4 regions of the Exiguobacterium sp. R-39 genome follow, and region 1 is predicted to be linked to each of the others. Evidence: predicted binding sites of a transcription regulator. Region 1 holds the regulator's gene; each other region holds the start of a gene.
The links. Region 1 encodes Rex, which represses fermentation and respiration genes when NADH is low (regulators of the CRP and FNR family bind a similar motif). Its sites were predicted from a motif close to TTGTGAAATATTTCACAA; they were not measured.
Positions count from the first base shown of each region.

Region 2: pflB (formate C-acetyltransferase) is a predicted target of Rex. The motif match lies at 1,227-1,244, and genes of this name have one in related genera.
Region 3: adhE (bifunctional acetaldehyde-CoA/alcohol dehydrogenase) is a predicted target of Rex. The motif match lies at 827-844, and genes of this name have one in related genera.
Region 4: ACP26N_RS14160 (AtpZ/AtpI family protein) is a predicted target of Rex. The motif match lies at 917-934, and genes of this name have one in related genera.

Region 1 is NZ_CP187965.1:2,822,649-2,824,854, forward strand. Features, by position in the region: gene tatC (twin-arginine translocase subunit TatC) at 1-470, opposite strand, end outside; gene ACP26N_RS14680 (twin-arginine translocase TatA/TatE family subunit) at 478-681, opposite strand; gene ACP26N_RS14685 (redox-sensing transcriptional repressor Rex) at 681-1,340, opposite strand; gene ACP26N_RS14690 (ABC-F family ATP-binding cassette domain-containing protein) at 1,497-2,206, shown strand, end outside.
Region 2 is NZ_CP187965.1:633,808-636,013, reverse strand. Features, by position in the region: gene ACP26N_RS03290 (DEAD/DEAH box helicase) at 1-486, opposite strand, end outside; gene ACP26N_RS03285 (hypothetical protein) at 515-946, opposite strand; gene pflB (formate C-acetyltransferase) at 1,294-2,206, shown strand, end outside.
Region 3 is NZ_CP187965.1:1,265,345-1,267,550, forward strand. Features, by position in the region: gene ACP26N_RS06495 (beta-class carbonic anhydrase) at 103-654, opposite strand; gene adhE (bifunctional acetaldehyde-CoA/alcohol dehydrogenase) at 989-2,206, shown strand, end outside.
Region 4 is NZ_CP187965.1:2,720,210-2,722,415, reverse strand. Features, by position in the region: gene ACP26N_RS14165 (pentapeptide repeat-containing protein) at 1-367, opposite strand, end outside; gene ACP26N_RS14160 (AtpZ/AtpI family protein) at 1,015-1,233, shown strand; gene ACP26N_RS14155 (ATP synthase subunit I) at 1,230-1,616, shown strand; gene atpB (F0F1 ATP synthase subunit A) at 1,625-2,206, shown strand, end outside.

The DNA.
Region 1 (2,206 bases):
ATCAGGAAACTGAAATAGTTCTCGACCCCGATGACCTGTTCAATCCCAAGCTCTTGTCCGAGTTCCGTTGATACTTCCAGTAAAAACGGCAACAGCCAAAAATAAGAAAAGGAAACACCCGCAAGGAATAAGAAAAACGTCACGGGAATGTACGTCAACGTCGCTTTTTGTTCTTGGTCGTGCAGACCGGGACGGATGAACGCCCAAAGCTGGTACATCCAAAACGGGGACGCCAAGACGATTGCGATGATGAACGCAAGATTCAGATATAACATCAACGGATCAACGACGTTAAACGCATTTAAACCGATTCCGAGTTCCTTTAAGTCGGCCTGTAAGAAACGGACGAGCGGCCGGACGAGCGGAAAGGCTGCGATAAACATGACTACCACGATGATGAGCGACCAGATGATCCGCTTACGCAGTTCATCTAAGTGCGATGTCACACTCTGTTCTTGATCGATCGCCATGATTCACTCACTTCTCTTTCATTTCGTCCTTTTTATCCTTATCATCTTCCATGATGCCGTGTGTCGCACTCTTGAACTCTTTTAACGTTTGACCGGCCGCGCGGCCGAGTTCCGGTAATTTCTTCGGTCCGAAGATAATGAGGGCGACGACACCGATCAAGGCGATGCTTGCCGGTCCAATACCAAGTGTTAACGGGATTAAGTTTTCCATTATGATTTCACTCCTTCAGCTGATTGCGAATAATGCTTCATGAAATAGACGAGCGACTGCAGCTCGATTGACAGATCGATGTGATGCACCCGGACGTGGGCCGGGACATTCAACCGGGCCGGTGTAAAGTTCAGAATGCCGGTCACACCGTACTCAACTAACTCATCCGCTACTGACTGCGCGAACTGCGACGGTACCGTCAAGATGGCGACATCGACATGGTTCGCTTTGATTTGTTCTTTCATATCCGAGACGTGATAAATCGGAACGTCCTGCGTCGTTGTTCCGACCTTGTCTTCATCGGCGTCAAACGCGATGACGATACGAGTACTATTATTCTTTAAAAAGTTATAATTTGCAAACGCTGTTCCGAGATGTCCGACCCCGATTAAGGCGACATTCGTGACCTCGTCTTGGTTGAGTGTCTTTCGGAAAAATGTTAACAAATGTTGAACGTTATAACCGTACCCTTTTTTCCCTAACGCCCCAAAGTAGGAAAAGTCACGACGGATCGTCGCAGAGTCGACTTTGACCGCTTCGCTGAGCTCTGCTGACGAGACGCGCAGCTTGCCGGAGTTATAGAGACTTTGGATAAAACGATAATATAACGGCAGTCGTTTCGCCGTTGCTTGTGGTATTTTTGTGTCTGGCCCATTCATACTGCAGTTCCCCCTTCGGCCACGTTCTGACGTGGCACCCAAATCAATGCAAAGAATTCTACTCTCCTTGATTGTAAACCACTTCACATAGAGTAACAAATATTATATTCGGCAGGATTTTTCGTGATAGACTAAAGGGTGGAAGGATGGATGGATATGATTCTCTTACAAGTAAACCAACTCTCAAAATCATTCGGCGTAGAGCCGATTTTAGACAATATTAAACTCGAAGTACAGGAACGGGACCGGATTGCCCTCGTCGGACGAAACGGTGCCGGAAAATCGACACTTTTAAAAATCATCGCCGGGGAGCTGTCACATGACTCGGGGGAGATCATGAAAAGCAAGGAAGTCCGGATTGGTTATCTCGCGCAGGACAGCGGACTCGAGTCGAACGAATCGATTTGGAACGAGATGCTGACCGTCTTTGAGCATCTGCAGGATCAGGAACGGGCGCTTCGTCGGATGGAAATCGAAATGGGCATGGAGCACATTTTAAATGATCCGACTGCCTATGACCGTCTCCTGAAAACGTACGATCAAGCGCAACACGACTTCTCGGAAGCCGGCGGCTATCAGTTCGAAGCCAACATCCGCTCTGTCTTACACGGGATGCGTTTTTATCCGGACGATTATTCCCGCCGGATTCAGACGCTTTCCGGTGGACAGCGGACCCGGCTTGCCCTGGCGAAGATGTTACTCCAGGCACCGGAACTGTTGATTCTCGATGAGCCGACCAATCACCTCGACATCGATACGTTGTCCTGGCTCGAAAGCTACCTGTCCGGTTACCGTGGTGCTGTCCTGATCGTTTCCCATGACCGCTATTTCCTCGATCAAGTCGTCAACGTCGTCTATGAATTGTC
Region 2 (2,206 bases), 900 kb from region 1:
TCGTGTTGCCGACGCGCTCATGCCGCTCTCATAAATTTGATCGGCTTCATCTAAAACTATCAGTTTTACTTTATGCATCTTCATTTTTTTAGAATCAATCAGTTCGACGAGTCGTCCCGGGGTTCCGACGATGATTTGCGGTTTTTTCTTCAATCGTTCATGCTGGCGTTTGAGTTCGACGCCACCAATGAAGGCACCTGATTTTATGCCGCTTCCTTGCGAAAACAGTTGAATGACTTGATGGATCTGCATGACCAGTTCACGTGTCGGTGCTGTAATCACGACTTGGATATGCGGTTCATTTTCATCAATCAATTCTAATGCAGGAATGACATATGCTAATGTTTTCCCGGTCCCGGTCGGTGCTTCGACCAAAACATCTTTTCTTTCGCGTAATAATGGAATCGCCTGTTCTTGAACCGGCATCATTTTTTCGAAGCGGGCGCGTTCCCATGCTTCTGTAATAAAAGGTTTCATAAAGTCCATAACGTGTATTCTCCTACTCTCTTCTGCATCATTCTGTGACATATTCAAATTGATCGGTCGTTTCGTCACGCAGACCACGTAACGTTTGTGTGTATTCGTTCCCTGCGTCGATGAGCCGGATGTGATATACCACTTCCTGGTCATTCTTTATTTCTTCCGTCAAAATATCAAACCCTTGAATGACCCGGTCTTGAAGTTCATCCGCCAGTTTCGGAAACTGACTGAGCACCGGGTAATCGGATCGGACATCATTCGGGCGACGAATCAGCTTCACCAAGTATTTTTCTTTATATCCGATGAAGTCTTCAAAATCAAAGTCATCTTCAAAACGAATCCAAAAGCCGTCTTCCTCAAACTCCGTAATCATTCCCGTTCGCGGTGTTCCTTCAGTCGATACTTTTAACGTCACCCAATCACCTGCTCTATAATCGGCACGGTCTTCCAACATCGAAAAATCCATTTTATGCACCTCCACGGTCTATATTCCCTTTTTCATTGTCAACGATACGTCATAAAAATACAAGATAACCCGGTGTGACTTTTATCACGATTCGAACTGTCTTGTTTAGATACATATAAAAATAGTGATACAGAATTTAAAATATGGCTTTATTTCGCCCTTTTTCTGTTTTTTAAGCATATTCCAATCACTGGTACACATTTAACGGATTCCTTATGTACCAACGTTTTTCAAGTCCTTTACGCTTTCACCGGGATGTAAAACTCTTCCCCCCTAATGTTTGTTACACTATTCACATAGGGGATGTATCTTGGACTGTTCACCTTAAAAACAAAGGAGTGTTCGTGATGTTACTTGAAAAAACACCAGCATGGCAACAATTCGAAACAGGCGCATGGAACAATCAAATTGACGTAGCTGATTTCATCCGTCGAAACCGGACAGAATACCGGGGAGACGATCAGTTTCTTGCAGGACCAACCGTGGCTACGGAAACACTGTGGCAACAAATCATGAATTTAACAAGTGAAGAACGTTCACGTGGTGGCGTCTATGCCGTCGATGCTTCGATACCTTCAACGATTCTGTCACACGGTCCAGGATACCTCAACCGCGAACTCGAACAAATCGTCGGTCTGCAAACCGACGAACCATTTAAACGTTCCATTCATCCGAACGGCGGGATTCGAATGGTCAATGATGCTTTAGAAGCCTATGGTTTCCAAGCCGATCCCCTCGTAACAAAAACATTTAGTGAATATCGTAAAACACATAATCAAGGCGTGTTCGATGCTTATACGCCTGAAATGCGTGCTGCCCGTAAAGCGGGTATCATCACAGGTCTTCCGGATGCCTATGGACGCGGTCGGATTATCGGAGACTATCGCCGTGTTGCGCTGTACGGTACAGCCTTCTTGATTGCAGGACGGAAACAAGATTTAAAAGACCGCGGCGGCTTCTTATCCGAATCGATGATCCGGGACCGTGAAGAGATGAACGAACAAATTCGGGCGTTACAAGAACTGACCGAGCTCGGTCAACGTTATGACTGCGACTTATCCCGTCCGGCGGAAACCGCCCAAGAAGCGTTCCAATGGGTGTACCTTGCTTACCTCGCTGCAATCAAAGAACAAAATGGGGCTGCGATGTCACTCGGCCGCGTCTCGACGTTCCTTGATATCTATATCGAACGCGATTTACAGTCAGGACGTTTGACGGAACAGACTGCCCAGGAACTTGTCGATCATTTTGTCATGAAGC
Region 3 (2,206 bases), 1.5 Mb from region 1:
CATACAGACCGATCTTTTGACTGTCAAGAAAAAAACACAAAAAAGGTATGACCGACGTCAAATTGAGGTTGGCCATACCTTTCTTCTTCATTAAAACGTGATTCAGCAATCGACTTGGTCGAGTTTACCTGTTCCCGGATCGATGACAAGTCCGTGGACTTCCGTGCCCGGTGGCAACAATGGATGGTTTTTGATCAGTCCGACCGAGTGGCTGACATTTTCTTCGACCGATGTGAAGCCGCGTAACCATTGCTTCAAATCGACGCCGGAAGCATCCAGCGTGTGCAGAACCTGTTCATTGATGCCACGATCCTGCATCTCGGCGATCATCTTCGCCGGGTCAATCGTGCTCATGCCGCAGTCATGATGTCCGATGACAATGACTTCCTCTGCTCCAAGAGCATAGAGCGCGACGAGAATCGACCGCATGACAGATCCGAATGGATGGGACAGGACGGCTCCGGCATTTTTGATGATTTTCGCATCACCGTTTTTCAGACCAAGTGCGTGGGGAAGGAGCTCCGTCAAACGTGCATCCATACAGGTCAGAATCACAACCTTCTTATCCGGGAACTTATCCGAGATGAATGGTTCGTATTGTTTTTCCTCAACGAACTGTTGATTAAACGCAAGCATTTGATTAACGACTGACATTGAAACTTCCTCCTTTAAGACAAATGAATGATGGAACTATTCCTAGCGTACACGATGAACGATTGGTCAGACAAGCAGATTCATCGATTGCTGTGACAGTTATCACAGGAGCGGTACAAAAAAGCGAATCCTTACGTCAGAACAGGTTGTTTCTTTGAAAACGCTATCATTCGTGTGAAATAGTTCACAGGATAGCCATGCACAAATGTAACAAAAGGCGGTATGATTGATTTGTGAAGGAAAGCACAAACTATTGAAAATCAGCTTGGCATTCCTAACATCTAATAGGGAATTGCAGACTCAGATTCGTTCCAAAATAGGGAGGAAACCTAACATGGCTGTCAAAGAAAAAATCAAACAAGATGTCTCACCTGTCGAACAAGCAATCAATCAAATCGTCGCGAAAGGTCAAACGGCACTTCAAGAATTACTGACATTTGATCAAACGAAAATCGATACGATCGTGCGGGACATGGCGCTCGCCGGTCTTGAACGTCACGTCGAACTGGCGCGTCTCGCGGTTGAAGAGACAGGACGCGGTGTCTTTGAAGATAAAATGATCAAAAACATGTTCGCAACAGAATACATCTACAATAGTCTCCGGAATGAAAAAACGGTCGGGATTTTAGAAGAAGACGTCCAAAACGGTATCACGTACATCGCGGAACCGGTCGGTGTCGTCTGTGGCGTCACACCGGTGACGAATCCGACGTCAACGACGATGTTCAAAGCGTTGATCGCGATCAAGACGCGTAACCCGATTGTGTTCGCCTTCCATCCATCAGCACAAAACTGTTCCCTCGAAGCAGCGAAAACATTACGCGATGCGGCCGTCAAAGCGGGTGCACCGAAAGATTGTATCCAGTGGGTCGAACAACCGTCACTTGAAGCAACAAAAGTTTTGATGAACCATACCGACATCGCGATGGTCCTCGCGACAGGCGGAGCCGGCATGGTCAAATCCGCTTACTCAACCGGTAAACCAGCACTTGGTGTCGGGCCGGGTAACGTACCGTGTTACATCGAAAAATCAGCTAAAATCAAACGCGCCGTCAGTGATTTGGTTCTCTCCAAAACATTTGATAACGGAATGATTTGTGCGTCCGAGCAAGCCGTCATCGTCGACCAGGAAATTTATGCGGAAGTCCGGGCAGAGATGGAAGCACTCGGTTGTTACTTCTGTACACCGGATGAGAAAAAACGTCTCGAAGCACTCGTCATCAAAACCGATACATGTGCCGTCAATGCGGATATCGTCGGAAAACCTGCGACATGGATTGCAGCAAAAGCCGGCATCGATGTTCCGGGCAACACCGTCATGCTCGTCGCGGAACTCGAAAAAGTCGGGGCTGAAGAACCGTTATCACACGAAAAACTAAGTCCGGTTCTCGGTGCGTACAGCGTTGCGTCAACGAATGACGCCTTCCATGTCGCGGAACGGATGCTTGAAATCGGCGGACTCGGTCATACGGCAGTCATTCACACAACAGATGATGAGTTGATGACAGCGTTTGGTCTCCGGATGAAAGCCTGCCGGATTCTCGTCAACAGT
Region 4 (2,206 bases), 100 kb from region 1:
GCAGATGATGAATCGAGCGGGTGGCTGGCCGGATGCCGTCTGTCAGGTACCACATCATTTCCTGCAGATGGACCATCTTCGGATACAGGGCGTACATGACCGGTTTTGTCGTCTCATCGTACACGCCGGAAAATGTCACTTGCGAAATCTGTTGTCCGGCACCAAAGCAGTCATAAACGGTACATCCTTTATACCCGCTCGGGCGCAAACGGTCATGAATCCCGCAACGGTAATCAGCATCTAAATTCCGGCATGGTGTCGCTTCCGGTTTGTTGTGACCAAAATCGCTTGAGGCGGAAAAAGCGAGTGCCGTACAACACAATCCGAAGCAGTCCCCGCACTGAACTCGAAAGCGTTCGGTTTCCATTCTCTTCACATCCTTTTGATTTGTTCATGTCACTTCTTTTTACCATATGTAGACAATCATTTTCAAATCATAATCAACGAGTAAACGAGCAGTGGTTCCACTCAAATGGAAGAACTAAATATATGATTTTTGTAAAAAAACAGCTGCACTATGACCTTGAAAGCAGCAAATCATCCGTGAATTTTTAAGCTGTGACAAGGCACACACGAAACGAATTGGAAATCGTCTGCGGGCTTTGTTACAAACAGATGTCAGAGGGGTTTTCGTGTCCCGAAACGGAAGCGTTTACAATTGTGAAGAAAAAATGTTTTTTCACAAAATCGACACAAATCAAATTTAGACGACTTGTTTCTCATTACGAAAGACGATATAACGTTACTGTTCAATGGTTTTGTTCACCTAGTGAACCATCTCGATAAACGTTGATAGTACTACATATTTTCTTCACATCTTCGTGAAAAGAGTGCCGGGGGAGACCTCTGTGAAAACCTTATCAATTGTTGATATACAATGGTTTCGACGGTCCATTTTAATTGTGAATTCATTTGACTATGAAATGGTTCTCATTGTATTCTTGACTAGTATGAAAATCCGCAAATTGTGGGAAAGAAAAAGAACTCACAACTGGGAAAAGGGGGTCGTCTCTAGTGCGCCAAAAAGGGCTCGCGACGAGTATGGTCATGGCCTCGCAAATTTCGACGGCACTAGCCGCACCGATCGTCATCGGCTTTCTTGTTGGGAACTATGGGGAACAGCAGGACTGGTGGCAAAAGATGGGCGCGACGTTTGCAGTGTTCATCGGGATTTTCATCGGAATTCTCTGCATGATCGCAATGATCAGGCACTTGTTAGGAGACAAGACATGAATATCATCCTTCAAGATGCGTTGTATCGTGCGTACTTACGATGGTTTGGACTCTACTATGGAATCCTTGCCGTTCTGTTACTTGTCGGTTATCCGAGTGATCCGGTGATTTATGGACTGGCGCTGGGTGGGGCAGGTAGCTTCATGATCTTGACGCTGCAACGATTAAGCGTCGATCGAATGTATCGTGTAATCGAGCGTGGGCGCAAGCCGATGTCTCGAGGGACCGTATCACGCATGGCGGTCGCGGTACTCTGTGTGATGATCGGCTTGAAGTATGAAGCCGAATTGTCATTAACTGCGGTGGTAATAGGCCTTCTCGCCGGCCACGTCATACAATTTTGTGAGTATTTTACTCACGAACTTAAGCGGGAAAAGAGGTGAATAATCAAATGAACCACGAAATGCCACTTTACGAAATCCCACTCTGGGGCGACTTCGTTCTGTACGGTAGCTGGACAAACTTGATCACAGTGCTGATTGCAGCTGCTCTCGTTTTCCTGATTGCCGTGGCCGGTACGCGACGTCTTGTGATGAAGCCGACCGGTGCTCAAAACGTGATGGAGATGTTCCTCGAGTTCGTTCGCGGAATCATCAGCAGCACGATGGACTGGAAAACAGGGGGTCGCTTCCTAACTTTCGGAATGACACTGTTCCTGTTCATCATCGTGTCCAACTTAATGGGTCTTCCCTTTAACGTTGTGACGGGTCACTACATTTGGTTCAACTCACCAACTGCAGATCCGTATGTGACACTTGCACTTTCATCTATGGTAGTGGTCATGAGCCATTATTACGGTGTGAAAATGCGCGGCTTCGGCTCGTATGCGAAAACGTTTATGACGCCGATGTTTATTATTACCATCATCGAAGAATTCGCAAACACGTTGACACTTGGTCTTCGTCTTTACGGTAACATCTTCGCGGGTGAGATCATGATTGGTATCATTCTCTCGATCGGTATCATCTCTGGA